Regions from separate parts of the Bacillus yunxiaonensis genome, predicted to be linked through region 2. Evidence: a T-box and tRNA genes for the amino acid it is inferred to sense, from the RefSeq annotation. Region 2 holds a T-box; the other holds one or more tRNA genes.
The links. A T-box is a leader RNA that pairs with one kind of tRNA and senses whether it is charged. The one in region 2 lies ahead of serS (serine--tRNA ligase), so its partner is inferred to be a tRNA-Ser.
Positions count from the first base shown of each region.

Region 1 (8,049 bases), on a different contig from region 2:
GTAAACGTAATGAAGTATCTCAACAGATCTCTGTGTTAAAACGTGAAAAGAAAGATGCTGAGGCACTAATTTTAGAGATGCGTGAAGTAGGAGAAAAAGTAAAGGATCTTGATAATGAGCTTCGTACAGTTGAAGAAGATTTAGAAAGATTAATGCTTTCTATTCCAAATATCCCACATGAATCTGCACCAATTGGTGAAACAGAGGATGATAACGTGGTAGCACGTACTTGGGGAGAGGTAAAAGAGTTTAATTTTGAACCAAAACCTCACTGGGATCTTGCAACTGACCTAGGAATTTTAGATTTCGAGCGTGCTGCTAAAGTAACGGGAAGCCGTTTTGTATTTTCTAAAGGTGCAGGTGCAAAGTTAGAACGTGCTTTAATTAGTTTTATGCTTGATCTCCATACAGAAGAACACGGCTATGAAGAAGTGTTACCTCCATATATGGTAAATCGTGCAAGTATGACAGGGACAGGACAGCTTCCAAAATTTGAAGAAGATGCATTCCGTATTGAAAGTGAAGACTATTTCTTGATTCCTACAGCTGAAGTACCTGTAACAAATATGCATCGTGATGAGATTTTAAGTGCAGACCAATTGCCAATTCGTTATGCAGCATTTAGTGCGTGCTTCCGTTCTGAAGCAGGTTCAGCTGGTCGTGATACACGTGGTTTAATTCGTCAGCATCAATTTAATAAAGTTGAGCTTGTAAAATTTGTGAAACCAGAAGATTCTTATGAAGAATTAGAAAAATTAACAAATGATGCAGAACGCGTATTACAATTATTAGGTCTACCATATCGTGTTATGAGCATGTGTACAGGAGATTTAGGATTTACAGCAGCGAAGAAATACGATATCGAAGTATGGATTCCTAGCTACGGTACATATCGTGAAATTTCTTCTTGTAGTAACTTTGAAGCTTTCCAAGCAAGACGTGCAAACATTCGTTTCCGTCGTGAGCCGAATGCTAAACCAGAACCTGTTCATACACTAAATGGATCTGGGCTTGCAATTGGACGTACAGTTGCAGCAATTTTAGAAAACTACCAACAAGAAGATGGTTCTATTATCATTCCAGAAGTTCTTCGTCCTTATATGGGAGGGAAAACAGTAATTAAATAAAGTTTTATTCATATACATCTCTTGTTATCCAGTAAGAATAAAGTGGAATTTTTAACAAGAGAAGAGATATATTTAACACTAATGATCTTACTGTTAATTAGAAGATTAGGATAGATTGTATGAGAATGGGAAAAGGATAGAGAAAAAATCTCTTTCCTTTTCTATTATAGTAGGGTTGACGAACTGTTTTTCTTTTGATATTATATTTCATGTCATGTGAATACGGAGGAATACCCAAGTCTGGCTGAAGGGATCGGTCTTGAAAACCGACAGGCGGTGCGAGCCGCGCGGGGGTTCGAATCCCTCTTCCTCCGCCATATATAATTGACAACAGCGCATATAAGTGGAGATTGGAGAACTCGTTACCAACACGTAACGAGTTTTTATTTTAACCACTCAGGAAGTAGCATATAGAGGATTTCATCTCTTATAGAAACACTCATATTCCGATGATTATCTTCATAGATATGAAAGGAGCTACCATGGATATTATTATACAAACGTTTCCGCTTGACGGAAAAACACTATACTATGTACAATGCCCCGTTTGCAAGAAAAATAAGATTTTAAACAGTGCTGCAAACGTATCTCGTATTGTAAGTGATGAAACATTTCGTAAACTTAGTGGTTGCATCTGTGATGTGAAACAAGAAGTGAAGAAAGTAGAAGCACCAAAACAAATCGAAAAACAAGCAGCTGCAAAACGTAAAGTAATTACTGCTGTTATTAACGGGACAGAAATGACGGTAAAGGAAATTGCTGAAGCGTATGATCTTAGTGTAAGTACTGTACGTCAGCGCATTAACGCCGGAAAATCAGAGAGTGAGATTATTGCTCCGACCAAAAAGAAAAACTAAGTTCATAGGAAAAACCCGTGCGATTGCACGGGTTTTTTATTTTACAAGTTTACGTGTTTGTTGTAAGAAGTGACCAATTTTCTTAATGATAGGTTCAATTGAATTTTCATTTTGTAAAATATCATATTCATTAATATTAAGACGCAGCACAGGGCAAGCATTAAAATCATTAATCCAATTTTCATAGCGTGCATGCATTTCTTCCCAATACTCAATCGGTGTTTGCTGTTCCATAGGTCTTCCGCGTTCTTTAATACGATCTACGATATCTTCGAACGACCCTTCTAAATAAATGAGTAAATTAGGGTGTGGGAAGTAGGGTGTCATAACCATTGCATCGAATAAGCTTTTATATGTTTCATAATCCGTAGTGGTCATTGTTCCTTTTTCATAATGCATTTTTGCAAAAATTCCTGTGTCTTCATAAATAGAACGGTCTTGAATAAATCCTCCGCCATATTCGAAAATTCTTTTTTGTTCTTTAAAGCGTTCAGCTAAGAAATAAACTTGTAAGTGGAAGCTCCAACGTGTGAAATCACCATAAAATTTGTCTAGATATGGATTGGAGTCTACTTTTTCAAATGATGTACGGTAACCAAGCGCGTTTGCTAGTGCATTTGTCATTGTAGATTTTCCGACACCAACTGTTCCTGCAATCGTAATAACAGCGTCATTTGGAATATCATATTTTTGTCTCAAATTCATTACTAGTTAATCTCCTTCGTCAGTGTATTTTGTAATGCTGATAAGATTACGTTTAAGTCCGATTCGTTTTTCACAAAATCCATATTATCTCCGTTGAATTTTAGTACGGGGATGCTCGGATGATCTTGTTTGAAAGCTTCCATTGCCGCTTCGTAATCTTCAATGAGTTGTAATAAATAATTCGGATCTATATTTTTTTCGAATTCCCGTCCGCGCAGGGCAATTCGTTTTTGTAGTGTTTCTAAGCTTGCTGTTATATACACGATGACGTTTGGAACGGGCATATCTTGTGTTAAAATACGATAAATTTGCATGTATTTCTCATACTGGGAACCCTGTAATGTTCGAGATGCAAAAATTAAATTTTTGAATATATGGTAATCTGCTACAACAGGCATATGTTGTTTTAAATATTTTGTATCGATGTCTTCTAGTTGCTTGTAACGGTTGCAGAGGAAAAACATTTCTGTTTGAAAACTCCATTCTTGGATGTCTTCGTAGAACTTGCCTAAGAAAGGATTCTCATCAACGATTTCTTTCAATAAATGGAGTTGCATGTGAGTCGATATCGCTTTCGCGAGTGAAGTTTTTCCGACACCAATTGGTCCTTCGACCGTAATAAATGGTACTCCGGTCACGCTGTTGCCTCCTTCCAAAACATAATTTAGCACTAATAAAAAGCACAAAACAGAATTATTGTAGCATAAGAGGAGGCAGAAAGGGCTAGTTTTCATAAAAAGTTAGAAAATCAATTTATGGTATTACACCTTTAAATGAATTGATGGAGAAGTATTTGCTTTTAAAGTTGCTTGCATGATGTGCAGGGCGTGTTTATTATCTTGGTCGCAATTGGATGCAATGCAATCTTCAGGTACATATAATTGATAATTTCTCATATGAGCGTCATTCGCGGTAAAAAGAATGCATATATTTCCAGCTACCCCTGTTAAAATAAGGTTTTCTATCTTTAAATGACCCAACAATGAATTTAAGGGGGTTTCATAAAAAGCAGAATAATGTGGTTTAATAAAAATATAATCATCGTTTGAGGGTGCTATTTTTTTTATAATTTCTTGGCTATATTCATTTGTGCAATAGGTAATAAGTTCATTGATGTCAGCTCTCCATAAATGATAATGATCATTTACATAAATAATTGGACAGCCAGAGTTTTTCATTTTTTGTTTGAGTTCTAAAATAGATTCTGTAATATTTTTGCATTTTCGTGCTAAGATAGGTCCATGTGAAAATTGAAAATCATTAATCATATCGATGATAAGAAGTGCTGTATTTTTCATATGTAATCTCCTTTCCTTTCTCCTTAGATTGGATTGAATATAGAAAAGTTATTTGTGATGAAAGGATTTTGTTATGGAAGAAGATATTTATTTTATGAAGCTCGCGATAGAGGAAGCAAAAAAGGCTGAAGAAATACAAGAAGTACCAATTGGTGCAGTTGTTGTAGTGGACGGTGAGGTAGTAAGTCGTGCGCATAACTTGCGTGAAACAGAGCAACGGTCAATTGCGCACGCTGAATTGTTAGCGATTGATGATGCGTGCAAAAAGTTAGGGACGTGGCGTTTGGAAAATGCAACCCTATATGTCACATTAGAGCCGTGTCCAATGTGTGCTGGTGCAATTGTGTTATCGCGTGTAAAACGTGTTGTATATGGAGCGAGTGACCCAAAAGGTGGATGTGCTGGTACATTAATGAATTTATTAACAGAGGAAAGGTTTAATCATCAATCTGAAGTTGTGGTTGGTGTATTAGAAGAAGAGTGTGGAGCCTTATTAACAACCTTTTTCCGAGAACTACGCAAAAAGAGGAAGAAAGAGAAGGAAAATCTGGATAAAAATAGTCTTTGTTAACACGTTGCAATTTTTTAGGAAACAAGTTATACTGATATTGCCTTCAGATAAGGCAACTAAATATGGTTTTAACTTTGCCGTGCTAAGCGGGGAGGTAGCGGTGCCCTGTACTCGCAATCCGCTCTAGCGAGGCCGAATCCCTTCTCGAGGTTATGCTACTGTAGGGTCTGCCTTAAGTAAGTGGTGTTGACGTTTGGGTCCTGCGCAACGGGACCCCGTGAACCTTGTCAGGTCCGGAAGGAAGCAGCAATAAGCGGGTCTTCTCGTGTGCCGCAGGAGTGCCTGAACCGAGCTAACTGCTTAAGTAACGCTTATGGTACGTAATCGACAGAAGGTGCACGGCAGTTATATATGCATATAAAGCTCATCCTATATGAATAGGGTGGGTTTTTTGTATAGAAAATAACTTTTGGAATCTATAATCAGAATGGGTTATAATAAGATGAAACTTTAATTAGTGGGTGATTTTTTATACTTTACTAATTATCAGTCGAACGAATCGGGCTTTTACGGGCAGTCTATCTCCCATCTAATTTCTTTAGTTTGAGCCGGGGATTGCTGTTCAAAAATAGCGAGATAACTGAGATAATAACCTTTGGGGGAGGCCGTATTTTCGTGTCATACCAGGCGTTATACCGAACATGGAGGCCGCAAAAATTTGAAGATGTAGTCGGTCAAAAGCACGTAACGAAAACGTTGCAAAATGCTCTTCTTCAAGAGAAAGCATCACATGCCTATGTGTTTTCCGGACCGAGAGGAACAGGGAAAACAACAATTGCAAAGGTATTTGCCAAAGCAATCAACTGTGAGCATGCTCCTACAGCTGAACCTTGTAATGAATGTCCTGCATGCTTAGGAATTACGCAGGGGGCTATTTCAGATGTATTAGAAATTGACGCGGCTTCGAATAACGGTGTAGATGAAATTCGAGATATAAGAGATAAAGTAAAGTATGCTCCAAGCGAAGTTAGCTATAAAGTATATATTATTGATGAAGTTCACATGCTCTCTATGGGTGCTTTTAATGCGTTATTAAAAACATTAGAAGAACCTCCGCAGCATGTTATCTTTATTTTAGCAACGACAGAACCGCATAAAATTCCACCAACAATTATTTCTCGTTGTCAGCGTTTTGAATTTCGAAAAATATCAGTGCATGATATTGTCGAACGATTAACAACTGTTGTAAACAACGAAGGAACGAAAGTGGACGAAGAAGCTCTTCAAATTGTAGCGCGTGCCGCAGAAGGTGGTATGCGTGATGCATTAAGTTTAATTGATCAAGCTATTTCTTATAGTGATGAAGTGGTAACAGTAGAAGATGTATTAGCGGTTACAGGTTCTGTTTCACAGCGATATTTAGCAAACCTTGTAGGGTGCATCTATGAAAATGATGTATCCAAAGCGCTGCGTATTGTTGATGATATTATGAATCAAGGGAAAGATCCGCTTCGCTTCATGGAAGACTTCATTTACTATTATCGAGATATGCTTTTATATCAAACTTCGCCTCAGTTAGAGGACATGCTAGAGAGAGTTATTGTTGATGATTCATTTCGTAAGTTAAGTCAGGATATGCAGCCTGAAATGATTTATGAAATTATTCATACGCTTAGTAAAAGCCAACAAGAAATGAAATGGACAAACCATCCTCGTATTTTTTTAGAGGTGGTTATGGTGCAACTGTGTCAGCAATTTGCGATGAAAGCAAATGGAGCGGATCGTTTGCAAGCTGTTTTACAAAGAATGCAGCAACTAGAACAGGAATTAGAAAATATGAAGCAGCATGGTGTACCTATGCAACAAGAAGTGAAAGAAACAAAGGTTACACCGAAGCCGACTCGTTCTGGTAGCATGAAAATACCAGTTGGGCGTGTTCATGAAGTGTTAAAACAAGCGACTCGTAAAGATTTAGAGCAACTAAAGAGTGCGTGGGGTGAACTGTTAGAGCGATTGAAAAATTCTAATAAAGTTGCTTATGCGGTTTTATTAGAAAACAGTGAGCCGGTCGCAGCTTCTACTACTTCTTATGTTCTTGCTTTTAAGTATGAAATACATTGTAAAATGGCGAGTGAAAATCGTGAGGCAACAGATACGGTAGAGCAAATTCTCTTTGAACTGTTTGGAAAGAGGTTGCAAATGATTGCAATCCCAAAAAGTGAATGGGGAAAAATTCGTGAGGGTTTCTTACAGCATGAAGGTAGTCCTTCGGAGGAAGCTGAAAAGCCGAAAGACCCTCTTATCGAAGAAGCTGTAAAGATTGTGGGAGAACAATTAATTGAAATAAGAGAGTAAAACACGTCTTAAATGGATTTTTCTTTATTAAACGATAAACATTCATTAAGAAACAATTAGGAGGAATTATTATGATGCGTGGTGGAATGGGAAATATGAATAACATGATGAAACAAATGCAGAAAATGCAAAAACAAATGGCGAAAGCGCAAGAGGAACTTGGTGAAAAAACAGTTGAGGGAACAGCTGGCGGTGGCATGGTAACAGTTATCGCAAATGGACATAAGCAAATTTTAGAAGTGCAAATTAAAGAAGAAGTTGTAGATCCAGAAGATATTGAAATGTTACAAGACCTTGTATTAGCTGCAACGAATGATGCATTAAAGAAAGCAGAAGAGCTATCAGCTTCTACAATGGGACAATTTACAAAAGGATTGAATTTACCGGGCGGTATGTTCTAGGAGGCTGGTCATAGATGCACTACCCAGAACCAATCTCAAAGCTGATTGATAGCTTTATGAAATTGCCAGGAATCGGACCGAAAACAGCTGTTCGCCTGGCCTTTTTCGTATTGGATATGAAAGAAGATGATGTATTAGATTTTGCGAAGTCGCTTGTAAATGCAAAGCGAAACTTAACATATTGCTCTATTTGCGGCCATATAACAGATAAAGATCCTTGTTATATTTGTGATGACTCTCATCGTGATCAATCGATTGTTTGCGTTGTGCAAGAGCCGAAAGATGTCATTGCAATGGAGAAGATGAAAGAATATCAGGGAGTATATCATGTATTAAATGGTGCCATTTCCCCAATGGAAGGAATTGGCCCGGAAGATATCAATATCCCTCAGTTGTTAAAGCGACTGCACGATGAAACAGTACAAGAAGTTATTTTGGCGACAAACCCGAACATTGAAGGAGAAGCGACAGCGATGTACATTTCTCGCCTGTTAAAGCCGACTGGTATTAAAGTGACGCGTATTGCACATGGGCTACCGGTTGGCGGTGATTTAGAATACGCGGATGAAGTAACGTTATCAAAGGCGTTAGAGGGCCGCAGGGAATTATAATAAGTAGGAGAAATAGAGATGCTTTTTCAGAAAAAAGGGAATTTGCGCAAAGAATATGACGAAAAGTTAATCGCGTTGCTAGAACAAGTGAAGGTAGAATGGATGCGTCAAAGAAGAATTGTAGCACAAAGTATTGAGCCTTCAGAAGATGTACTGTGTCATTTGAAATTAGCGGAAGCGAAAT
Region 1 covers NZ_JBAWSV010000017.1:6,289-14,337, forward strand. The annotation lists gene serS (serine--tRNA ligase) at 1-1,127, shown strand, start outside; tRNA gene WAX78_RS24800 (tRNA-Ser) at 1,352-1,444, shown strand; gene WAX78_RS24805 (DUF3797 domain-containing protein) at 1,610-1,984, shown strand; gene WAX78_RS24810 (deoxynucleoside kinase) at 2,021-2,689, opposite strand; gene WAX78_RS24815 (deoxynucleoside kinase) at 2,692-3,327, opposite strand; gene WAX78_RS24820 (cysteine hydrolase family protein) at 3,451-3,987, opposite strand; gene tadA (tRNA adenosine(34) deaminase TadA) at 4,061-4,558, shown strand; RNA gene ffs (signal recognition particle sRNA large type) at 4,636-4,900, shown strand; gene dnaX (DNA polymerase III subunit gamma/tau) at 5,174-6,853, shown strand; gene WAX78_RS24840 (YbaB/EbfC family nucleoid-associated protein) at 6,928-7,254, shown strand; gene recR (recombination protein RecR) at 7,269-7,865, shown strand; gene WAX78_RS24850 (YaaL family protein) at 7,884-8,049, shown strand, end outside.
Region 1: it encodes a tRNA-Ser, which carries the amino acid that the T-box ahead of serS (serine--tRNA ligase) is inferred to sense. The anticodon was not compared.

Region 2 (25,294 bases):
CAGATCATCCAACAGCAAAAGAAGCAATTGGATATTTACTTGTCCGCGGCGGCGTTCATGTTTTGGCATACGCTAAAGCGTTAGAAGTGGCAACAGGTGTTGATATGACAAAAATGTTACCAATTCCAAACTTGTCTAATAAAGTATTCGATGTGGCAAAACGCTTTGAGGATCAAGGTGCCCACTTAAAACTGTACCGTTTTAGTGATAATGATTACACGGACTTAAATAAAATCTGGAAAGGAAAGCACCCAGGAGATGGGCAGCCGCTTCAAGTTGTCGATGGTCCCCCTCAAGGTGCGCCAATGCCAGACTTAGATGAATTACCAGAAGAATTTGCTCCAGGGATATCGCAGGAAGATTTCTTTGAAATTGCGAGAAGGTTACAGAGGTCAGCTGGGTTATAGGGGGGGAGGATTTGGAAAGGGATAAAAATACTCGTTACTAGTAGAGGGGAAATTAATATGCTTTATTTTGAATGAAAAAGCTGATGCGAATTGGTTTTTTCATTTTTTTGTATTTGTTGATTTTTACCGAATTAAAAATATCTATGAAAGTCATTTGAGAAGTGAAAATTATGAGTGTATCGGAAGACGGTGTATACCGGAAATTGAGATTCATCACATTTTAAGATTAAACATGTAACAAACTATAGACATACATGCTCATGCTGCATCATATAAATTTGATAGCGTCTATACAAATCATAGAAGTTATTTCAAAGTAAGTTTATATAACGAGAGGGGACAATAAATGAATAAAACGCTTTCTACAAAACTAGTTGTTGCAATTGGAATCGGTTCAGCAATATACGGTGTATTAGGATTATGGGGATTTTCCATTGCGCCGAATACTTTTATTAAACCAGCGCTTGCTTTATTAACGATTTTCGGTGCTATTTTTGGACCAATTGCAGCTTTATTAATTGGACTAATTGGTCATACAATCACAGATGCCATTGCTGGCTGGGGCATTTGGTGGGGCTGGGTGTTAAGCTCAGGAATTATAGGTTTATTTATGGGATTTGTCCAAAAGCGCGCTACATTTAGTGTGAAAAATGGGACGTACAGTAAAGGAGATATTATCTACCTTTCTAGTACAGGTGTAATTGGTATTCTTTTAGGGATCATATTTGCGGGTGCATTTGACATTTTTATTATGGGTGAACCGTTCGATAAAATTGCTATTCAAGTAGGCGGTGCGATTATCGCAGATGTTCTCGTATTTTTCATCCTCGGCTTACCAATTGTGTTAGGACTTGTGAAAGCGAATAAAAAGAATACACAATTAAAGATTGAGAAGTAGGGATATACATATGAAACCGATTATTTCTTTTGAAGAATTCACATTTCAATATAAAAGCGTAGCTGAACCAACGATACAGGACATTACGTTTCAGATTTATCCTGGCGAAAAAGTGTTAATCGCTGGTCGAAGCGGATCAGGAAAATCTACATTAGCTCATTGTATGAATGGGCTCATTCCTTTTTCTTATGAAGGGACAAGTACAGGAGAGCTTTCAGTGTGTGGTATAGACCCTAGGCATACGAGTATATTCGAGTTAAGTCAACGTGTTGGAACGATTCTGCAAGACCAAGATTCCCAATTTATCGGATTAACAGTTGAAGAAGACGTTGCGTTTGCAATGGAAAATGATTGTACGGAGCAAGAGGAAATAAAACAAATTGTGAAACGTTCACTTAAAGAAGTAGACATGATCAAGTTCCATTCACATAGCCCTCACGATTTATCAGGGGGACAAAAACAATCCGTTTCTCTAGCAGGCATACTAGCTACAAATGCTGAGATCTTGCTATTCGATGAACCTTTAGCGAATTTAGATTCTGTAAGCAGTCAAAAAGCAATCCAACTTATGAAGAAGATTCATAGACAAACGAATAAAACGATCATTATTATTGAGCATCGCATTGAAGAAATGCTCGATCTCGATTTAGATAAAATTATTCTTTTGGAAAATGGCCGTATCATCGCAATCGAAGCACCGAGTAATCTATTACATACAAATGTTTTACAAAAAGCGGGGCTGAGGGAGCCTGTATATATAGAAGCATTAAAAACATTGAAATATCCATTCTCGAATGAAGAGATTTATCCAATAGAAAATATTAATTCTCATACATTACATGAAACGTTATCAAAATGGATGTTACAAAACTCAATACATACAGCAATATCTAAAAAAGAATGTATATGTAAAATAGAAAATGTAACGTTTACATATCCAAATAGAAATTTTTCATTGAAGGATGTATCTATGTCTATATACAAAGGAGAAGTACTCGCTCTTTTAGGAAATAACGGTGCTGGAAAATCAACATTTGCTCATATCATGACGGGAATGAAAAAAAACCATCAAGGTAAGATTTTTATAGAAGGAACTAATATTACAACATGGTCAATCCGAAAGCGGGGAGAGGTCATCGCTTATGTGATGCAAAATCCTAATCACATGATTACACAAGCAACTGTTTGGGAAGAAGCTGCATTTGCCGTAAAACTGAAGAATGCTTCAGAAGAAATGCAGAAAAAAGTAAAAAATGCATTACAAATTTGTGGTTTATATCCATTTCGAAATTGGCCGGTACAAGCATTAAGTTATGGACAAAAAAAGCGTTTAACGATAGCCTCGATTCTTGTTGCAAATCCCAAACTTATTATTTTAGACGAACCAACTGCAGGACAAGATTATTTTCATTACAAAGAGTTTATGATGTTTATACGAAAGTTAGCAAAACGTGGAATGGCTTTTTTATTCATTACACATGACATGAATTTAGCGCTAGAATACGCAAATCGAGCGATTGTACTGCATAACGGAGAAATCATTGCTGATGATGCAGTAACTACCGTGTTGGCAAACGAGCGTATTTTAAAGCAGGCAAACCTCCGTGAGAGCTCACTTACTAGCTTAGCGAAACATGGGAATATGCCAATTCCGCAGCTATTTGTTCAATCTTATATGGAAGCGAGGAGGAGGGATCATTCATGAGTAAGATGGGAACAATATATATAGAAGGCAAATCGTGTTTCCATCGTATGGATGGTGCTGTAAAACTAATTTTATTTATTATATGGATGATTCTCACATTCTTATTTTTTGATTTTCGTATTTTATTATGCTTATTTCTAATCGGCTGCATATTGCTAGGCATCGCAAAAATTCCAATGCGCAGCATATTGATTATTTTTAGTGTTATTTTCACATTTAGTATTCTGAATTCCGTCATGATTTTACTCATTACTCCAACACATGGATCGGAGCTAACCGGTACATATACTTCATTTCTCCATATTGGCTATGCGACTATTACACTGGAAACTCTTTTTTATGCAATAACACTATCATTAAAATATTTTACCTTATTGCCGTTTACACTTATTTTTATTTACACAACACATCCGAGTCAATTTGCAAGCAGCTTAAACAAAATTGGACTGCCTTATAAAATTGCCTATGCGATTAATATTGCACTGCGCTACATTCCGAATATACAAACGGAATACGAACTCATTAAACATGCACAGGAAGCAAGGGGAATTCCATTTCATAAAGGAGAAGCATCCCTTTTTCAACGCATTAATAATCGAATGACGATTTTTTGGCCGCTTGTAATACATTCATTGGATCGAATTGATACTGTTTCGAATGCTATGGATTTACGCGGTTTTGGAAAAAAGGAGAAGCGAACTTGGTACTATAGGACGGAAATGCAGCCTCTTGATTATATGGCACTTCTTATTGGGATATGCATTTTGATTATTGCTATCTATTTGAAACTCACAATTTTTAATTCGTTTTGGTATCCTTTATGAACATTAAATGAATATTTGATGGCTTGCTCTTTTTAAGTTTCCTTTTTTAAAGAATTAATCGAGTCTATTAATGCATTCTTTACTTTGCTTTTAGTATAATTGATATAGCTATCAGTAGGGGGAATTTCAAAAGGGGGAGTTGTTTTTGAAAAGAGTTAACGTTGTTTCTGCCTTCATTCAGGATGACAATGATAATATGTTAATAGTTAAAAACATAAAGGGTGATTCTTTTTATTGGAGTCTTCCAGGCGGGGCAGTTGAAGGGGAAGAGACTTTAGAACAGGCTGTAATCCGTGAAGTAAAAGAGGAAACAGGATTTAATATTGTTGTTACTGGATTGAGTTCCGTTAGAGAAGTGTTCTTCGAAGAACGAGGTCATCATGCTTTAATTATTACTTTTCATGCAAAAATCATTGATGGAGAAATAAACATCAATGACCCTGATAATGATATTGTTGAAGTAAGATGGGCAAATAGTGAAACAGTAAAGGAATTAATGCCATCTTTATATGAGAGACTAAAAATACATTCTGATTCTAATAAAACATTAGCTTTTTATGCATTTGAAGGTACCCAATAAAATCGAGAAAAAGTTAGCATACATAGGGACTTTGTTATAAACATAAGAGAATCGTTACTTTGATTGGTTTGGCTGTGATGACTTGATTATATCAGAAAAATACGATTTATATACAAAGAAAGAGGCTGACAAAAAGTTTCACTTTTGGAACAGCCTCTTTCACTATATAAAAGGGAGTGGAACCTATTTTACACCAACTGCATCATAAGACTGCTTCACCGCCGTCACTTCTGCAGAGTTTGCGCCATATAAATCAGCTGCTGCTTGTATTAAGGCAGCGCGTGCTTGACTAAAAGTTGCAGATTGAGTTAAGTATAGTGTATTTGCACGATAGTAAATTGCGCCTACTTTATCTTTACCAATACCATTCACCGTTACACCATAGTGTGTACCGCCATTTGCTAATAAGTAAGCAGCTTTATTGATAATACTACTATTTGTATGAACGCCGCCATTATCACTTGTTCCTGTATAACGTTTAGAATAATGATCTGGGTCACCGTATTTTGTTGGATCGCTCATAGAACGAAGCGCATCTCCAGCTTTACCAGGCGTATAAATATCCTCTCCAACTTCCCAATCTGGGTTACGGTTATCATAGTATTCTATTAATGTTCCAAAAATATCAGAGATTGCTTCATTTAACGCACCAGACTCATTTTGATAAATAAGGTTTGAACTATATTCTGTAACGGCATGTGTTAACTCATGACCGACAACATCGATTCCTCCAGAAAATGCAATAAATGTAGTTCCATCTCCATCACCATACACCATTTGTGATCCATTCCAGAAGGCATTGTTATAATTTTTTCCATAGTGAACCGTAGATTTTAATGGTGCACCAGCATCGTTATAAGAATTGCGGTTAAACGTTTTTTTATAATAATCATATGTTACACCAGCATAGTAGTGCGCATCTACTGCCGCTGCATCACGAGTAGCATTAAAGAGGTTATCTGTATCTGCCCATAACGTTCCTGGAAGAGCCGTACGATTTTTTCCATCGTATGTGTAAATCGCCGCACCGCGTGTATTATCTTGTAAATAATAGCTAGATCCAGATAATGTTGTATTAATAGACTTTGTATCACCTAATACCCCTTTACCTGTGCCGATTTTATTTGTTCCCGTTACAGGCTTAGCGGTAGCCCCAGCTGCAGGTTCAACTGGTGCCTTACTTTCATTTGCTGTAGTATGGATTGTATTATATTTATTTAAAACTTTACCGCTATCAGCTTCAATGAAATAATAATAGTTTCCTGGCTCTGGATCTAAGAAATTTAATTTCACAACATATGCATATGTTGTTTCCGCACCATTTTGATATACATGTAAGTTCGCAGATGGCTCTACTTCATACTTTGGAGTGAATCCTAGGTCTTGTTGTGCGATTGCAATCGCTTTTTTTTCTTCAATTTTATTTTTGTTTTTCAACTTCTCTTTCTTATCTAAATCAGGCATAACTGTGCCTGATACAACCTTTAATACACCATCTTTTCCAACGTGAGCTACTTGAGTAGATCCCCATACTGGTACACCTTCATACATTTGCTGTAAACGGACAACTGTTGCTTCTCCAACAGGATCTTTTATAACCTTTTGTACTTTAAAAGATTCTTCTGCACTTTTCTCGCCTAGTTTATAATCTTTTTTAGAAGCATTTAAATAATCAAATACAACAGATTCTGCCTTCTTTCCTGATGCACTTGTTAGATTACCTGATACAAACTCTGGGGATTGTACTGTCTCGTTGTATTTCTTTGTGGAAAGTACGTTCTTTGAATCCGCAAATGCAGAGCTTGTCCCTCCAAACGTTGTCACTGCCATTCCAGCTGCTAACACAAACGCTAGACCTTTTTTCTTCATTATTTTTTTCCCCCTAACCAAAATTTTGAAAAAAGAGAACAAATTAATAGTAGCATTAAGCTTTTGGTAATAAAATACTGAAAATTTAAATAATTTATTTCTCAAGTTTTCTAGAATTTTGATGAACAATAAAAAAAAGAAAAGCTGACTCGAAAAGTCGTTTTTCAACAACATTTGATTCAGCTTCTTTACTGTTTATGTATCTATTAAGATGGGCTGGTTATCTGAAACTCTTACAACAGTACATTTATTCAAAGTTTCAAAAGTTTTTAACCTATCTTCAATTGTCTTTCCAGTAGAATCAGGAAATAAATCTTCTCTATCGTAATGAGGAAAAATATATGTATCTGTTAATCCTAATGCAGTCAAATCTTGTATATTTACTGTATTCATTTGAGGTGTGAAATAATTTACAACATCAATGCTTGGACCAAGAATAATTGCTCCAGCACTTACTCCAACTATGATAATATTTTTGTTTGCTAAATCTTTTAATACTAAGTCAGAACCACTCTTTTTCATATGGTATAACAAATAAAACGGATTTCCTCCGTTAATATAAATGACATCGTATTGTCTAAGAGTTTCTGGTTCATCATATTCGATATCAGTAAAATCAATTGTATGGAATCCCATTTGTATAAAGTCTTCTTTTGCTTTTTTGGCATATTGATTATTTTCTTTGAGCGGAGAGGCAGTGGTTATGATTGAAACTTTTAAATCGCTAGGTTCTTCATCAGTTAATTGTAAAAATTGCTTTTTAATTTGTTCTGTAAAGAAACCATTTGAAGTTAATAATAATTTACTCATTGTAAATCCTCTCATCTTTCCAAGCTATTTTTTACCTCATAATGTTTTTGAAACCGAAAGTGATGGGAAACCTGCACGACTCCACAACCATAAGGGTGTATGAACGTCGATGGGAGCGAGCCCACTGCCAGTTAGTGCTTTTTCCCATGCTTTTGCTACAGTTTGACGATCTTCATTTGTCCCGTTTAAAACTTCTGAAGAACATAATCCTAATTTTACGCTAGCTTTTAAGATGTGTGTATCTGGAGCTACTGTGATAAGTTCACGAGACTTCCATTCTATTGCTGCATAAGTCTCCAGGACATATAGCCAGTAATTGAAGATTTTTGGACCAGAGAGATAGGGGAATTCTGATTTTCGTGTTTTTTGTATGATGTTTTTTAAGGGAAAAATATCGAATTGAACAGATTCAATTAATCCTAAGACATCACCTTTAGGAGACGACTGAACGATTCCTCTAGAGACGCGTTTCCAAATTTCTGGGTGGCGATTAGGTTGTAAAGCAACTCGGTAATGAAGTAACACATGACGTAAATCTTCTAAGTCTTTATTGGATACAGCGTGCGGATTAAAAATCCATCGAGAATTATCATCAAGATAAGCCTGTGCAATTGATTGCCATAACGTATATGAATTCCTTTGATAATTTAACGACATTCCCAAAGTTAACACGTTTGGTAATTCGTCTTCTGGAACAATGCCAATGAGGGCATCTTCAGGCATTACTTCACCTCCAAGAAGTCCTTCGGCATGCATTTGTATGAGTAAATTCACATTTTGTAAAAAAGATTTATGTATCATTATTTTCCTCCGTCCAAGGGGGTAAAACTAGTTTTCTCTTTGTTTTTCGGGTTAATTGAACATTAGAATACTATATAGTGTGTTAAATGGGAATATTCGACAGTACTTATAATGTTCCTTCATTGAATAGAAAAATCTTGTCGAATTTGACAAGAGAATGGAAGGAATGAGTAAGGATTAAGTAGGAATCTTTGGATGCTGTGTAGAATATTCCAAAATGATCTTACCCTTTTAGTTGAAGGAGATGTTGAAATGGAAGTGAATATTCGTCCCGTTCACATACAGGATGCTAGTGCAATTCATCGGATTTGTATACAAGATGAGGTTTTACCATATATGGTTTTTATGCCAAGTATGCGGGTAGATGCTATGGAAAATAGAATTCGTAACTTAGGGCCTAATCAATTTGAATTTGTTGCGGAGCTCGATGGTAATGTCGTTGGATTTGTAGGTTTAACACAAGGACAAGGCCGAAGATCACATTCGGGAGATATATTTATCGGTGTGGATAGTGAATATCATAAAAAAGGAATTGGGAAAGCATTACTTACAAAAATTCTCGATCTTACAGACAATTGGCTAATGCTTGAAAGAGTGGAACTGGGCGTTCTTGCAACAAATCCTGGCGCACAAGCGCTGTATGAAAAGTTTGGGTTTATGGAAGAGGGAATAAAGAAGGGGAATTTAAAAGCAAACGGTAAATTTATTGATGAAATTATGATGAGTCGTCTTCGTCCAAATGGTCTACTCATACAAGCTTGATTATTGTAATAAAAAATAATTTCAATGGTTTCAAATCATTTTCATGAACATATGATATGAATTGTTAACGAATGGTAAAAGATTTTCTAATGGTAATCAGAGAGATTTTTTGTGAAATTATTTCTTGATAATTATACAGAATTATTATAAAGTATTGATAATTAAATTATATTGTCTGAAAGTGTTGAAAGGAATTAGTAACAGGTGTTTTTCTTTTAGAGAGTCGGTGGTTGGTGTAAACCGATAGAAAAAGCTTGTGAATCCGTCCTTGAGCGAAATGTGGAACGCTTCAAATGTGAAGTTAGTAATCGTTTCCGGCTAAAAGTCGTTAATGTTTTAAGTGGAAAGTGTATATTTTCTATGCTTTCAACTAGGGTGGCAACGCGGGTTAACTCTCGTCCCTTTTATAGGGACGGGAGTTTTTTGTATTTTATGTAGTAAAAATCTCTTTTGTCAAAATTCAGCAGGACGAAGAGCGATGGCCACTGATTAAAGGAAGCTTATTTTATTAAAGGAGAGATAAAAACATGTTAGATGTAAAAGTATTACGTGCCAATTTTGAAGAAGTAAAGAAGAAATTAATTACTCGCGGCGGAGAGTTTCTTGAATTAGATAAGTTTGAGAAATTAGATCAAAAGCGTCGTGAACTGTTAGTAGAAGTGGAAGAGTTAAAAAGTAAACGTAATGAAGTGTCTGAGCTTATTTCTAAGTTAAAGCGTGAAAAACAAGATGCAAATGAACTTATTATTGAAATGCGTGAAGTAGGCGATAAGATTAAAACATTAGATGATGAGTTACGTAATGTCGAAGAAGCATTGAATTCTATATTATTGGCATTACCAAATATTCCGAATGGATCAGTACCAGTGGGAGCATCAGAGGATGATAATGTTGAAATGCGTAAGTGGGGAGAAATAAAAGAATTTTTATTTGAAGCAAAACCACATTGGGAAGTTGCTGATAAATTAGGACTACTAGATTTTGAGCGAGCAGCAAAAGTAACAGGTAGTCGCTTTGTATATTACAACGGATTAGGTGCTCGCTTAGAACGAGCGGTAGCTAACTTTATGTTAGATTTACATGTTGAAGAACATGGATATACGGAAGTGATTCCTCCGTTTATTGTAAATAGCGATAGTTTATTAGGTACAGGACAATTTCCGAAGTTTAAGGAAGATGTATTCACATTAGAAGACACAGATTACTCTTTAATTCCAACAGCGGAAGTACCATTAGCGAACTACTATCGTGATGAAATTTTAAACGGTGAAGAATTACCAATTAACTTTACTGCTCATACTCCATGTTTCCGTTCTGAGGCTGGTAGTGCAGGACGTGATACGAGAGGATTGATCCGCCAACATCAATTCAGCAAAGTTGAAATGGTCAAATATACAAAGCCAGAAGAATCATACGATGAGTTAGAAAAATTAACAGCAAATGCGGAAAAAGTATTACAATTGCTGCAATTACCTTATCGAGTAATTACATTATGTACAGCTGATATGGCATTCCCAGCTGCAAAAACATATGACATTGAAGTATGGTTACCAAGCTACGGGACATATCGTGAAATTTCTTCTTGCTCAAACTGTGAAGATTTCCAAGCTCGTCGTGCAGGTATTCGTTTCCGCCGCACACAAGGTGCAAAACCAGAGTTTGTGCATACGTTAAATGGTTCTGGATTAGCAGTAGGGCGCACAGTAGCAGCTATTTTGGAGAATTACCAACAAGAAGATGGATCAGTTGTGATTCCGGAAGTATTACGTTCATACATGGGTGGAAAAGAAGTTATCAAATAAGAAGGAGTAAGTTTCGGATGAAAATAACAGAAACAAGCCTCAATAGGCTTGTTTCTTATTTTGAACAGGTATATCTGTTCGATCCATGATTAAATTATATGTGAGTCCCATTAATACTAATAGACCTCCAACGATTTTACCAATCGATAGTTCATGTGAATTGAAAAAATCAATGATAATTCCCATGGCTAATTGACCAATAAAAATGAGTAATGTCAAATAGAAGGAAGATATTTTAGGGATAATATAGTTTGATAATCCAATTACTACAACACCTACTAAACCACCTAAATAAGCGAGAAACGGTATGGATTGCAATGTTGTGTAGGACATGTTAAAAGATTCATTACTAAAAATTAAAAATAATAAAGAAAAAGCGAGACCAGTGATATAGTTGAAAAAAGTACCTTGGAAAATTCCGATTTTGGTTGCTAAGTTTGCGTTAATCACCCTTGCGATTACAATGGAACATCCAGCTAAAATGGCAATACATATATATAACATCATTTCTCCTCCATTAAAAAATATTCATGACAACAATTCCAGAAGCAATAAGTAGTAAGCCGACCATTTTCTTTTTTTCAAACTTCGCAATTTTCATTCCTAATAACCCGAAATGATCGATGACAATAGAAGTAATGGATTGACCGAGTAAGCCTAAAGCAATCGTTAAGGATACACCGAGTGCTGAAAAGCTAATATTGGTAAATAGTACGGTGAATACCCCGATAGCTCCTGCGCTATATAAGTAGAGCGGGATTCCTTTATGAATTTTAATTTTAAATTTACCTACTAGTAAAATAATAATAACCGCAATTAATCCAACAGTATGAATAAGAACACTGGCATTATAGTTTCCTATAACTTCTGCTAAGATGCCGTTTAGTGGAATCATAAGTGCGATGAATGCACCAATAAGTGCAGAAAGTAATTTATACATAGCATTTCCCCCTTGCATTTTTAAGGTTAATTTATCATGATTGAATTAGTGGGTATTATGACATATGTCATAGTGAAGAGGGGATTTGGAGAATTTATGAAAAAAATATATGATTCGAAGAAGTTAGACGAGTATATTCAAAAGAATAATATTGAAGATTTTTTTAGTCATGACATAAAATCTGTGATGGAATTGTTGTTATTTAAAAAGAATAAATACATATGTAGAGAAAATGAAACGCTTCATTACCTTTACTTCTTCGTAGAAGGAACAGCAAAAGTATATACGACTTTAAGTAACGGTAAATCTTTATTATTAACTTTTTATAATGGGTTTGAAGTAATGGGAGATGTAGAATTAGTTCGTTCTCAAAAAACCTTTTCAAATGTTCAAGTGATAGAGGACTCATATTGTATTGGAATTCCTTTGGAAAAAATTAAAACAAGATTACTTCATGATGCAACTTTTTTAAGTTTTATTTGTGATTCTTTAGCCCGTAAACTTGCTGGACTTGCTCAAAATAGCTCCATTAATTTACTTTATCCACTTGAGAGCCGATTAGCGAGTTACATTCTTGCAACAGGTGAAAGGGTTAAGAATGAAGAAAAAACATTGATATTTCAGGGGAATTTAACGGAAATATCGGAGTTGTTAGGAACAAGTTATCGGCATTTACTACGAACATTAAATATTCTTTGTGATAAAGGTGCGTTAGAAAAGAAGGGGAGTTATTTTGAATTGAAAGATGAGCTTTTACTTCAAGAGTTGGCGGCGGATGTGTATAAACATAAACATAAACATACGATGATATAAGTACAACGAGCTTATAGCTCCATCTCATTTATAGGTGGTATTAGCGATGCTGGTACTAGCCCTTATAAGAGGAATACAACAATTAGAATAATGAAAAGCCGATTTTCCTTAACGTACAGGAAATCGGCTTTTTTCTTGTCGAAATTTGCTTAGCGTACAGTGGTCATGTAATTTTAGGAATAACGGAAGAATATATAGAAAATGCTATATAAATGGGAAGTTTGATCAACTTAGGGGGGGACAACCTTGTTCAATCGGATAGTAAAAGCTGTACCTAATTTATTTACACTCGGAAATTTATTGTGCGGTGTTTTTTCAATTACCTTGAATATGAGTGGCTTTTGGGAAGTAGCCTCCATTTTTATTTTCTTTTCGGCTGTTTTAGATCTTCTTGATGGAAGGATTGCGAGAAAATTAAAAGTGAATAGTGAGTTTGGTGTAGAATTGGATTCCTTAGCTGATATTGTTAGTTTTGGAGTTGCTCCTGCACTTCTATTTCATTCGATAGCAGCACCATCTATTTTAACTTCTTTGGCATTTATCCTTTTCCCAACGATGGGTGCTTTAAGATTAGCTAAATTTAGTGTGAAACCAACTATTGGATATTTTAAGGGATTACCTATTCCAGCTGCTGGATTACCATTGGCTGGTATGGGGTTTTTTTCATATAGCAATGCATGGATTACCTTAATCCTCGCTCTTTTAATGGTAAGTCCAATTAGGTTTAAAAAACTTTAATTTTGGTTTTGCCCCATTGCCATCAAGACTTTATGGAATATCGTTTATCATATCTGGCGATTCATCCCCAACCTCAAGCGCGAAGCGGTAGGTGGGGGATGAATCGCTTTTTTTGTTTTTTTAAGTATATAAATAGAAGCGTATGTTCTTTTTGTATACAAAACAAGAAAGGAGTGTGTCCAATGAAAAAAGCATATTTTTCAATTCGTATCTATAGTTATTTACTCAATTCCTCTTCCTCTAAGTACCTTGAGAATGTAATCTTCCAGATACATCGCTTCCAAAGCAGAGTAAACTCGATTTTACTCCCCATAAAACTACTCCGTTTTAGCTACATACTTTATTCCAGATTATAATACATTGATTAAAGGTGTACTTTACGACATAAAGATTAAGCGTATCCTGCATGAATGATTTGACATTAACTTGACAACCTTATTACAATTTTTTGTTCTTTTAAGAAATTTGAGCACCAGAAAATTCTTAAATGATAAGGACGTGATAGGGATGAGCGGAGAAAAGAAATCGAATCGATTGAAAAGAGAACCCGAACTGACTGGACGTATCGTTATACCAGGTGACTCGGAATATAATGCGGCCAGAAAGGAATTCAACACCTTTTTCAATAAGTTTCCTCTGGTTATCGTTTTTGCCCAAAATACTCAGGACGTGGCCAATGCTGTACGTTGGGCACGTTATCGAGATGTACCAATCCGTATACGCTCAGGCCGCCACAGTTATGAGGGTTTGTCGGTCGTTGACGCCGGTATAGTGATTGACGTTAGTGAGATGAACCGGGTAGAGATTGACCGCAAGCTCGATACTGTTACTGTGCAGACTGGATTACGGGATTTTGCTTTATATGAGACTCTCGGAGCCAAGGGGCTAATGGTACCGGGGGGACTCTGTGCTACCACAGGTATTGCAGGTCTCACTTTGGGCGGCGGTCAGAGCATCGTAGCACGGTCGCTCGGTCTAACTTGTGATAATCTGCTTGAGCTGGAGATGGTAAACGCCAACGGCCGAGTGCTCCGCGCTAATGCCGATCACAACTCTGATCTGTTCTGGGCTTCGCGCGGTGGTGGTGGCGGAAATTTTGGTATCTGCACCTCCTTTCGCTTTCGCACACATCGAATTGATAAGGTCGCCTACGCCAACATCAGCTGGGATCTACGATACTTAGAGCCGGTGCTGCGAACCTGGCAAGACTACACACTTTCTGACGCTGACGAAAGACTCACTCCTCTTCTCACGATAGCTTCAGGCTTACAGTCGATTCTACTCATGCAAGGGGTGTTTCTCGGTTCGGTTAAAAGGCTTCGCAAATTGCTGCAACCATTGCTTCAAGCTGGCTCACCGCAAGAGGTGTTCATCGAAGAGATCCCTTGGCTTGAAGCGGTAGAACGAATAGCGGTCACCCAGCCGGTATCTCCTGAACCATTCAAGAGCGTTGGTCCCTTCATCGAACGCTTGCTACCAGATGAAGCGATCGACATAATTCGGCGCTTTATTAGCGATCCTCCCACTTCTTCGGCAGTCGTCTTTTTCCACGGCCTGGGTGGAGCTGTAGCCAAGGTGCCGAGCAAGAACACAGCATACTTCTATCGCAAGGCTCTATCGAATATGTCAATATATTCCACTTGGGATACGCCTGATGGGGCTGCTGCAGGCATCCGATGGGTAGAAGACTTCCGTAAGGCGATGCTTCCATTTACTCGAGGAGTGTATGTCAATACACCGGACCTCTCAATTGAGAAATGGCCCGAAGCTTACTATGGCAACAACTTCAAACGGTTGACTCAAGTGAAGGCCAAATACGATCCGGAAAATATTTTTAAATTCCCTCAGAGCATTCCGCCAGCTAATAAATAGAGTAACCATTAAGGTATAGAGCGCTAGAGAAGAGCTCCTCCTAATTTTAAAAACACTCGTGCTGAATGAAGGAGAGGGTGAGGTCAATCTTTTTTTACTATTTAAAAGCAAGATTATTAAGTATTGTCTTTAAAGTTAAACTCTTCAATGATAGATTGCTACATAATTTTTATCTCCTTTAAAAGTTGAATTTTATTTAAAAAGGCTTATTGTTCTTTATGCATTGTCACAAAATGAGCGTTATGATAATGCATTTAATAGTTTTGATGAAGGTTAGTGTCCTAAATGGAACTGTTATTGTTTGTTAATGAGCACTAAAAGAAGGATTCTATATTTTATTTATAGAACGTAGTATGGCTAAGATAGAATGTAAGAAATGTAAGTTAACATAATATAATTATGTTAACGCGTAAACTAGTAAACATGTTAACGGGGAGAATGACAATTGAAGTATATTGAGTTTGGAATCGGGAATAAGTGGCTTGTTAGGACAGAAATAGAATATGAGGATGGAACTGAGATAGAGCAGCCTGGTATTGTGAAGCCAATTCATTTTGAATCGGTGTATATGAGGTGCTGGATAGGAAAAACTTGTTTTATTGTAGACGCAAAAGAAGGTTTTAAGAAAATGAAAAAGAATCGTAACGAATTCAAGGTTATTATTGGGATTGTAAGTAGGAGATAAGTAGAGAATAAGAGGAATCAAAAGTTACGGTATGTAACATGTTGATTCCTCTTATTTTAGTTTGCTAATTGCGGGCAGTAAGACCCCATACAAGATTCAAAGAGAAATGCGGGTGATTGGTGGGGGATGAAAAAACACTGATAGAAGTTGCACTTCATCTGTGTCCTTGTTTTCTTGCTTCTGCAAATCCATAGTATGCACAAGCGCCATTTTGAGAAAGATCTTTTACTTCAAATCCGCATTTTTCATAAAAGTTAAAGTTATTTGCTGAAGTATTCGCAAACCAATCACCGTGGGGGAGTTTTTGTACACATAACTCTACAAGCTTTTTACCGATTCCTTGTCCTCTATAGTCACTTTTTACGACTACATCCATAATCATAGCAGCCATAATTTGATCTGATATAACTCGTATCATCGCAATCATTTCCTCATGATCCCATACTGTAAAAGCCCAAGTAGAGTTTTCAAATATTAAAGTGAAACGTTCATCTTGCCATGTAGGGGTATGATTTCCAACCCAACCAGCATCCTGAAACAAACTCTTCACAGCAAAAGCTGGTATTCCTTTCGTTCCTTCGCGAATAATGAGTCCGTTATGATAAATGTACATATATACTGCCTCCTTTTATCATTTATTTCGTTATGAATCAGCAACTTCCTTCATGGTTGATTAATGAAAAAGGACTGCTGATGACAAAAAGATATAATCGAAAATTAAGGTAGAACAATAAAAAGTTAGCTTATGTGAGATTGCTAGGCTTTCGAATCAGTACAAATAACATTTCGCTTATCACACCTACTCCAATGCCTATCGCATAAGCCAATAAGTCGCTCCATAAAAAGCCATATCCTAATACTAATCCACCTAAAGTTGTTTCTCGAATATGATCGATCCAACTAGCATGGTACAGTTGGCTAAATTCAATGATATAGCAAAATAATAAAACCAGTAACGCAACGGTTTTTGTATGAGCTCCTTTAAAAAGAAAACCAAAACCAATAAAAATCATTAAAGCCCACAGTGCATCGCCTAAGTATGTATTCAAAATATGTGGTAGCATATGAGCAATTTTTCTTGAGCATAGCCCTAATACAATTACAACGATGGTCATCATTGCGTACAGTAATCGATTGCGTTTATATGTCATATGTAAATTTCTCCTAAAAGTATTTTTCAAAAATTAATAGATTAATGATTTATATTTTTTGCTTATACATTAACATGGTGTCACGTGTTGCAGATAATGGATACAGTATCATGAAACAATTCAATTGTAGTTTATATCATACCAGTAACGAGAGGTTTTTTTATATATTATAAAGATGAATAACAATATAGGGAAATGTTTAATCGTTGTTTATATAGTGGATTAGCGGTGTGGAACGTATAAAAGGAGCTGCTTCGTTATTTTTTGCAGTTGTATTTTTTTCTGTGGTTCGGATATACCTTCTTTATTGAAAAAAATAGGTTTAGTTTTTATGATATCTCTATAATGGCAACCGTAAGCTCATCCTCTGAATCGGAATGCTCTTTTGCTTCATAATAATAGATACTTCTTGGAATTTGTAGGACGTCACACATTGCTGATATCGAGTATTTGTGAAGATTATTTTTAATCACATTTACTTTCGTCCTGGTATCAGCGCAGCTTGCTTTAAAATATCAAACTCCATCAATAAACGCTGATTTTCTTTATGGAGCTTGATCAATTCTACTTCCTCTGGTGTTCTAATATCCTTCTTTTTAAATGAACCAGATGTTTGATTTTGTTTAACCCATTTGTCCAATGCTGAAGGCGTTAAATCATATTCACTGATAATATCTTTTCTAGGTTTTCAGCTTTCATATAACTTGACCATTTGTGCTTTAAATTCAGGAGTAAAAGTTTTCCGGGCTTTAATCATATTTATATCTCTCCTTAACTGAATAAGTGACGAAAAAATGTTAAACACCTCCCTATCTGCATATAAAAAGATAGAAGGTTACTAAAAGCTGAGAGGGGATAGATAGATGGTAAGTCACCACATTGCCACAATTGATAATCTGCGTATTTTTTACCGGGAAGCAGGAAGCCGCAGAAATCCAGCGATTGTGTTGCTCCATGGCTTTCCGAGTTCTTCCCATATGTTCCGAAATCTAATACCTTTTTTGTCTGACCAGTTTTATGTCATTGCACCTGATTATCCCGGCTTTGGAAACAGCAGCATGCCTGCTCCCGATGAATTTACATACACGTTCCATAACATTTCTCTTGTTATGGAAAAGCTGCTGGATATGCTTGGCATCAGGCAGTCAGTCTTCTATGTTCAGGATTATGGGGGTCCAGTCGGCTTCCGCATTGCTGTTCGCCAGCCGTCAAGGGTGCTTGGATTTGTTATTCAAAATTCCGTTGCTCATGAAGAGGGACTTGGCAAGCCGTTCGATCTATTTAAAGCTTTGTGGAAAGACAGAAACCCAAGCACTGAAGCAGCATTGGGAGCCTTGCTTACCTTTGATTTCACAAAGAAGCAGTATCTTACCGGTGCTTGCTCCCCGAATCTGATCAGCCCGGACAGCTATTTGATGGATCAGCTCTTATTGGACCGCCTGGGAAATGCTCAAATTCAATTGGAACTTGCCTACGATTATCGGAAAAATGTAGAACAATACCCCGTTTGGCAGCAGTATCTGCGCACGAAGCAGCCCCCAGCGACAGTTATCTGGGGGAAAAATGATTTTATTTTCACATTGAATGGCGCTGTTGCCTTTAGCAAGGAACTGTACAATGTGGAAACCCATCTTCTTTGCGGCGGACACTTCCTTCTCGAAGAGCAGGCTTGGCAGGTATCACAGCTAATTAAAAGCTTCTTTTATTCAAGGCTATTTGTTCAATAAATCATGTGTCGAAAATTTACCAGCTCTGTGTTAGGAATACAATAGCCAGTGTGTTTTCAAAATAATAATACAAGGCAATTACATAATAGGAGATGGCTCAATATGTCAAACAACAATAATCAGTTTTTAGTTCCAGGAATACAACAAATATAGAATGTAATTGAAAAAGAATCTGGTGTGCAGCTTTGTGCTGATACTACATCGCGTGCCAACAGTTCCGTTAGTGGAGAAATTACAAAACGTCTTGTGTCCTTTATGACTTATTTCATAAGTTCATCAGAATTATTGAAGATAAATCAAGGCATGTTCCTTTGAATCTATGAAAATAGAAACATTATTGAAGAATGTGTATAAGCTATAGCAATAAGTTAATGAATTAATTGGCTTTTACGAATATTATGTCAGGGGATGAATCAATTGAATACAGTAAAAGTTTATCATTACGATGCATTTAGCAATAAACCAAATAAGGGAAATCCAGCAGGAGGTGTTTTACATGGTGACAAACTAACAGATGATGAGATGCAAAATATTGCTTATAAAGTTGGATTTAATGAGACTGCGTTTTTAATGAAGTCCAATGTGGCAGACTGGAGAATCCGTTACTTTACACCAGGATATGAAATGGATCTTTGTGGTCATGGAACTGTAGCTGCTGTTTACGCATTACAAACTAGAGGTTTAATAGAAAAGGTAGGAAAATTCACAATTGAAACGAAAGTAGGAGTTTTACCAATACAAGTAGAGATGGATTTAAATAGCAGACCATACATAACGATGAAACAAGCAAATCCACAGTTTCAAAAATTTCATGGCTCAAGGGAAGAATTAGCGGCTTCCATAGGCCTGCATGAGAATGATTTAGAAGATAAGTTGCCAATTGTATACGGAAGTACAGGGAATTGGACTTTATTAGTTCCAGTGAAAAAGCTTGCGTCGTTTAAAAAGATGAAACCTAACAACAAGTTATTTCCATCTATCTTAAAAGAAATGCCCCGCGCTTCGATTCATCCTTTCTGTTTAGGAGCATATGATTCAAATGCTCACATGCACGCACGTCATTTTTCATCACCATATGCTGGTACTATTGAAGATCCGGTAACTGGTACAGCTTCTGGAGTGATGGGAGCATACTATATTACATTCATTGATGATGAATTCAAAGATAGAAGAGAATTTTTAGTAGAGCAGGGGCATGAAATAGGGAAAGATGGACAGGTGAGAGTAATAGTGAGTAAAGAACGTAATGATGCTTTAGAGGTTGAGATTTCGGGAAGTGCAGTGTATGTGGATGAGTTTGAAGTTACTTTATAAAAATGAATCTATTATATTTGAGCGTTTTAAATAGATATAGTATTCATTACTATGGGAATCCGTATAAAAGGTAGTATTTAATTCAAAAGAATGGAGGAATTCTAATTTTGAATGCATTATTAGGAATTTCAGAAGTTGATGAAAATAAAGTTAAGATAAATTATAGAGAAGCCGTCAGAGCTATTATTATTCAAGATAATAAGATTCTTCTCGTTCATTCTAACATGGGAGATTATAAATTTCCTGGAGGTGGAGTTGAAAAGAATGAAAGCCATGCAGAAGGGTTAATGCGAGAAGTGGAAGAAGAGACAGGCTATCTTAACTGTGAAATTAGAAATAAAATGGGTGTTGTTATTGAAAGGTATATAGATGAATATGATAAAAATGCTATATTTCAAATGACCTCACATTATTATTTTTGTGAAATGAATGGTGAGAAAACTGCTCAAAAATTAGATGATTATGAGTTTGAACAAGAATATACACCTCAATGGGTGAAGGTTAGCGATGCAATTAATCAAAATCAAAAAATTGTTAATCAAAGCGAGCAGAATAGATGGATACACCGAGAAAACTTTGTTTTAAAGGAACTGAACAAAATTTATAAATGAGTATGGAATTGATTTGTATTCTACAACCAGTAGCTTTAATGAAATAACAAAGGGGACTTCCGATTAAAAGGAGGTGCCCTTATTTTTATTTAATGCCTCAAGTATTTACAGTAATAGTAATTCTTATATTTTTTCAGGTTAATTATCGGTTTCTAAGTCTGATAGCTTATTCCAATAATCATGGTACAGTTAATATAAAAAGTTTAATCCAAATCTTGTTACGAAATGAATTTTTTAGAGGCATCTTTACTTTAATATCGAAATAATAGGTAAAATTAGAATTCGAGGAGAGAGGAAAATGAATGAAGAATATTTTAGTAAACATTTTAGCCTTGAGAAAGTTAGTGAAGGGATATACGTTGCGATAGCAAGAGAAGGTGGTGGAGCTGTAGCAAATGCAGGTTTTATTGATTTGGGAGATAAAACAATAGTTTTTGATACATTTAACACACAACAAGCTGCGGAAGATTTAAAGTATATTGCAGAAAGAATAACGAATCGACCAGTTTCATGGGTTATAAATAGTCATTGGCACGGAGATCATATTCGAGGTAACCGAACGTTTAAAGATAGTAATATTATTTCAAGTCAAATTACATACGAAAAAATGAAGGATATTCATCCATCGAGAATCAATAAGCAGAAAAATGATATACAAGGTCTAAGAAATTATATTCATTCCTTAAAAGACCAAGTAAATCAAACCAATGATATAAAGTTAGAACACCAAATAAACTTTTTAAGTGAATTGGAAGTTTCATTGCTAACTCTTGAATTAGTATTACCGCACCAAACATTTATAGAGGAAATAACTTTTCATGGGAGTCAGCGTAGTGCAAAGCTTTTCACATTAGGCGGAGGACATTCGTTATGTGATGCAGTTCTTTATATTCCAGAAGAGAAAGTGATATTCATGGGTGACTTATTATTTGTTGATTGCCACCCAACATTTTTTGAAGAATCGAATTTAGAGAATTGGATTCATATTTTGAAAAAAGTTGGGGAGATGGATATTGACATAGCGGTTCCAGGACACGGTTCAATTGGAACAAAAACAAATCTTTCAAAAGTAGTAAACTATATAGCCGATTTAACTGTAATTGCACGAGAGAACAATGACATCGAAAATATTAAATTACCTCATGACTACAAAAATTGGGATTCGCCAGAGATTTATCAACAAAATTTTAAAATGTTAAAAGAAATATTGAATTGTTGAATCAAAAAAGAGGGGTTCCGAATAATTTCACTTGGACAACCTCTTTTAAGTATTTAAATATCTAATTTAAGTTACATTCTAGTTTTTTTGCGGCTGTTTGTGATGAAGTATACAAGTTAGAAGAACGACAAGAACCTGTGCTATTAAACGAAAGGTACAGGATACTTCAACAATACCCATAAAGAACAGTTACTCAATAGAAACGGGAATTTGAGGTGAATAGCAATGAGAAGTGAAAAAGAAATGTTTGATTTAATATTAGGAGTAGCTAAAAAAGATGAACGAATTCGAGCAGTCTATATGAATGGTTCAAGAACAAATCCTAATGCTCCGAAAGATATTTTTCAGGATTACGATATTGTTTACGTAGTGACGGAAACAGCATCTTTTATAAAAGATAAGACATGGATTCATACTTTTGGAGATTTACTTATGATACAAGAGCCTGATAAAAATAATGAATCAGTTGGTATAAATATGGATTTTGATAAGTCTTATGGGTATTTAATGCTATTTACAGATGGGAATCGTATAGACCTTCATATTGAAACTAAAGATACAATGATTGAGGGATATGTCAATGATAAACTTACAGTTCCATTATTAGATAAGGACAACATTCTCCCACTCATTTCTCCTCCCGCAGATATTGATTATCATGTAAAAGAGCCAACGGAATCAATGTTTATGAGTTGTTGTAGTGATTTTTGGTGGTGCCTGCAAAACGTTGCAAAAGGAATTTGGCGTGATGAATTGCCATATGCAAAGCAAATGTTTGAACATGTAATAAGAGTTAGATTGGATGAGATGGTTTCTTGGTGGATTGGTCTAAAACACGACTTCCATGTTTCAACGGGAAAAATGGGAAAGTATTTCAAAAAGTATCTTCCTGAACCATATTGGAAGATGTATGAAAAAACTTATTCTGATAATGATTATGACAATTTTTGGAATTCTATATTTGTCACTTGTGAATTGTTTAGAACTTTAGCGGAAGATGTGGCAGATCACTTATTATTTACATATCCAATTGATGACGATACAAATATGACGAAATATCTTAAACGTGTGAGGAATTTACCTTTTGATGCAAAGGAAATACTTTAAGTAATCTATATGTAAGTTATAAATTTTCCCGAAAAACTATTTAACTAATGGAGGCTTTAATGGAATAACGAAAACAGCCGTTCCTCAATGGAATGGCTGTTTTTATACTTCGCGCAGAAAATTCACCGTAATATTGTATAATGCTCGATATGTTCTCTGAAGGATTTCTCAATTAAGTATAATTCATCTGACCTTACTTTAAATGATCGTATATTTGGATATCATTTTTGTGAGTCATGTATCTTGTAAAATAGTTTTTTTCTTCCTATAAATTTACAACAATTATGATCTATCATAGCGGTGGTGGTGTTAAATACATTGATAAACTTGAGAAACTGTGATAAATTAGTATAGAAACACAATTTTATAATTAAAGAGAATAAACTATCCCAATTATTATTTTACAGAAAATATCCTATTTAGTCAACCCTCATTTTCAATTTTTTTTAAGGAGTGCATGATATGAACACAGAACTTCGTCAGGAACAAGAACGATTGAACAGCGTAATGGAGACAATCACGGAACAAATCAGCAAGATAGAAGACGAAACCAGCCAGCGTCGAAAAGAAGTGATCAATATCCGTAAACACTTTTGGGATGATGTCAAGGTTAACGTAGATACTTTTGACGATTATCTCGAGACGATCATTGGCTTAAGACAACAGGCTCAAGCCCTATCCGTAAGCCAAAGCACCCACAGGCACGCCTTCAATCGGCTGTCCGTACTGCATCGAATGCAGGAAGTACCTTATTTTGGCCGAATTGATTTCATCGAAAAAGGAACTTCCGAAGTGGAAAGTATCTATATCGGAGTCTCTACACTTACGGATCCAACAGGAGAGAATTTCCTAATCTACGACTGGCGGGCACCGATATCGAGCGTCTACTACGATTACCCGCCCGGTCCAGCTGAGTACGTTACACCAGAAGGAGTAGTTCACGGATTGTTAGATCAAAAGTGGCAATATATCATCCGCGGCGGCGTTATCAAATCAATGTTCGATACGAGTCTCACCATTGGAGATGAGATTTTACAGCAGGTGCTTGGCGAAGGCACAGACAAACATATGCACAGCATAGTAGCCACCATTCAAAGGGAGCAAAACCGGATCATTCGGCACGATCGCGGGCGGCTGCTCATTGTTCAAGGCGCCGCTGGCAGCGGCAAGACATCAGCCGCCCTGCAGCGGATCGCTTACTTGCTCTACAAGTATCGAGATAGACTGAAAGCCGATCAAATCATTTTATTTTCGCCTAACTCGATGTTTAATAGCTACGTATCCAATGTGTTGCCTGAACTCGGGGAAGAGAATATGCAGCAGGCCACATTCCAGGAATATTTGAACCATCGGCTGAGCAACGCATTTCAAGTTGAGGGTCCTTATGAGCAATTGGAATATGTGTTGACTGCATCGGATGATCCCTCCTACCGGACTAGGACTGCGAGCATCCGATTTAAGGCATCGACCCGTTTTTTCGAGACGATCAAAACATACAGGCAGTCGCTAGAATTATCCGGCATGTTATTCAAAGGAATTAAATTCAGAGGAAAACCGGTCGTCTCTGCCAAACAAATCGCGGAAAGGTTTTATAGCGGTGACACCTCGCTTCGCTTTCACAACAGGATTGAGAAGCTGATAGAATGGCTAAACGAGCGAATAGATGAAATCGAAAAACTCGAGTTGACCAAGTCATGGGTACAGGAAGAAATCGAGTTGCTTAGCAAAGATGAGTATCAAAGGGCTTATATCTACTTACAGAAAAAACGAGGCTTTACGGAAGACTCGCTTGACGATTATGAGAGAGAGATCAAAGTGCTCGGGCGTATGATCGTTCGCAAGAAGTTAAAGCCGTTGCGTAAATGGATTCGAACGCTTCGTTTCGTCGATTTTACGGGAATATACAAGCAGCTTTTCGCCGATCCAGCACGGATCAAACTGTGGATTGCCGGGAAAACACCTGAAGAGTGGGAGGATATTTGCCTGTTGACGATGAAAATGCTAGGTGAAGGAAAACTGTCTTACGAAGATGCTACTCCGTTTTTACTTTTAAAAGAGTTGATTCAAGGGTTTCAGACAAACGTCTCAATCAAACATGTGCTTGTAGACGAAGCACAAGATTATTCTCCGTTTCAATTCGAGTTTTTAAAACGTTTATTTCCCTCGGCAAAGATGACTGTACTTGGAGACTTTAACCAGGCGATATTCGCCCATGCCAGCGAAATGGTTGATTTCTACACACTTACTGGCTTATATGGACCGGATGAAACGGATGCGATCAACTTGACCCGCAGCTACAGATCCACAAGACCGATCACCGAATTTACACGCGGACTCATACCTGGCGGCGAACGGATTGCCGCTTTTGAACGCGACGGCGAGAAGCCTGTGCTGACGCAATTGTCTGATCGTGCCGAACTGCACCGCTGCATCGCTTCCAAAGTCGCAGACTTGAGGAAGCAGCAGTATAATACGATCGCGATTATATGCAAATCCGCCGCGGAAAGCATCGCTGCATACGAGGCCCTAAGCAACGTCGATAAAATTAAACTCGTGAAGAGCGGCTCGATTGAATATGAACAAGGTGTTGTTGTCATACCAGCGTATTTGGCTAAAGGCATCGAATTCGACGCCGTCATCATTTATGATGCATCGGCAC
Region 2 covers NZ_JBAWSV010000001.1:797,688-822,981, reverse strand. The annotation lists gene WAX78_RS04130 (manganese catalase family protein) at 1-407, shown strand, start outside; gene WAX78_RS04125 (ECF-type riboflavin transporter substrate-binding protein) at 754-1,305, shown strand; gene WAX78_RS04120 (energy-coupling factor transporter ATPase) at 1,316-3,010, shown strand; gene WAX78_RS04115 (energy-coupling factor transporter transmembrane component T family protein) at 3,016-3,834, shown strand; gene WAX78_RS04110 (NUDIX hydrolase) at 3,980-4,414, shown strand; gene WAX78_RS04105 (M4 family metallopeptidase) at 4,598-6,283, opposite strand; gene WAX78_RS04100 (Type 1 glutamine amidotransferase-like domain-containing protein) at 6,479-7,093, opposite strand; gene WAX78_RS04095 (hypothetical protein) at 7,130-7,894, opposite strand; gene WAX78_RS04090 (GNAT family N-acetyltransferase) at 8,147-8,656, shown strand; T-box leader at 8,832-9,062, shown strand; gene serS (serine--tRNA ligase) at 9,184-10,458, shown strand; gene WAX78_RS04080 (DMT family transporter) at 10,498-10,962, opposite strand; gene WAX78_RS04075 (DMT family transporter) at 10,976-11,398, opposite strand; gene WAX78_RS04070 (cyclic nucleotide-binding domain-containing protein) at 11,495-12,211, shown strand; gene pssA (CDP-diacylglycerol--serine O-phosphatidyltransferase) at 12,458-12,949, shown strand; gene WAX78_RS04060 (FAD-binding oxidoreductase) at 13,457-14,821, shown strand; gene WAX78_RS04055 (DUF3977 family protein) at 15,267-15,506, shown strand; gene WAX78_RS04050 (GNAT family N-acetyltransferase) at 15,661-16,119, opposite strand; gene WAX78_RS04045 (ribosomal maturation YjgA family protein) at 16,250-16,657, opposite strand; partial or broken gene WAX78_RS04040 (transposase) at 16,993-17,414, opposite strand; gene WAX78_RS04035 (alpha/beta fold hydrolase) at 17,521-18,384, shown strand; partial or broken gene WAX78_RS04030 (spore protein) at 18,487-18,699, shown strand; gene WAX78_RS04025 (PhzF family phenazine biosynthesis protein) at 18,802-19,698, shown strand; gene WAX78_RS04020 (NUDIX hydrolase) at 19,806-20,309, shown strand; gene WAX78_RS04015 (MBL fold metallo-hydrolase) at 20,608-21,528, shown strand; gene WAX78_RS04010 (aminoglycoside 6-adenylyltransferase) at 21,754-22,635, shown strand; gene helD (RNA polymerase recycling motor HelD) at 23,098-25,294, shown strand, end outside.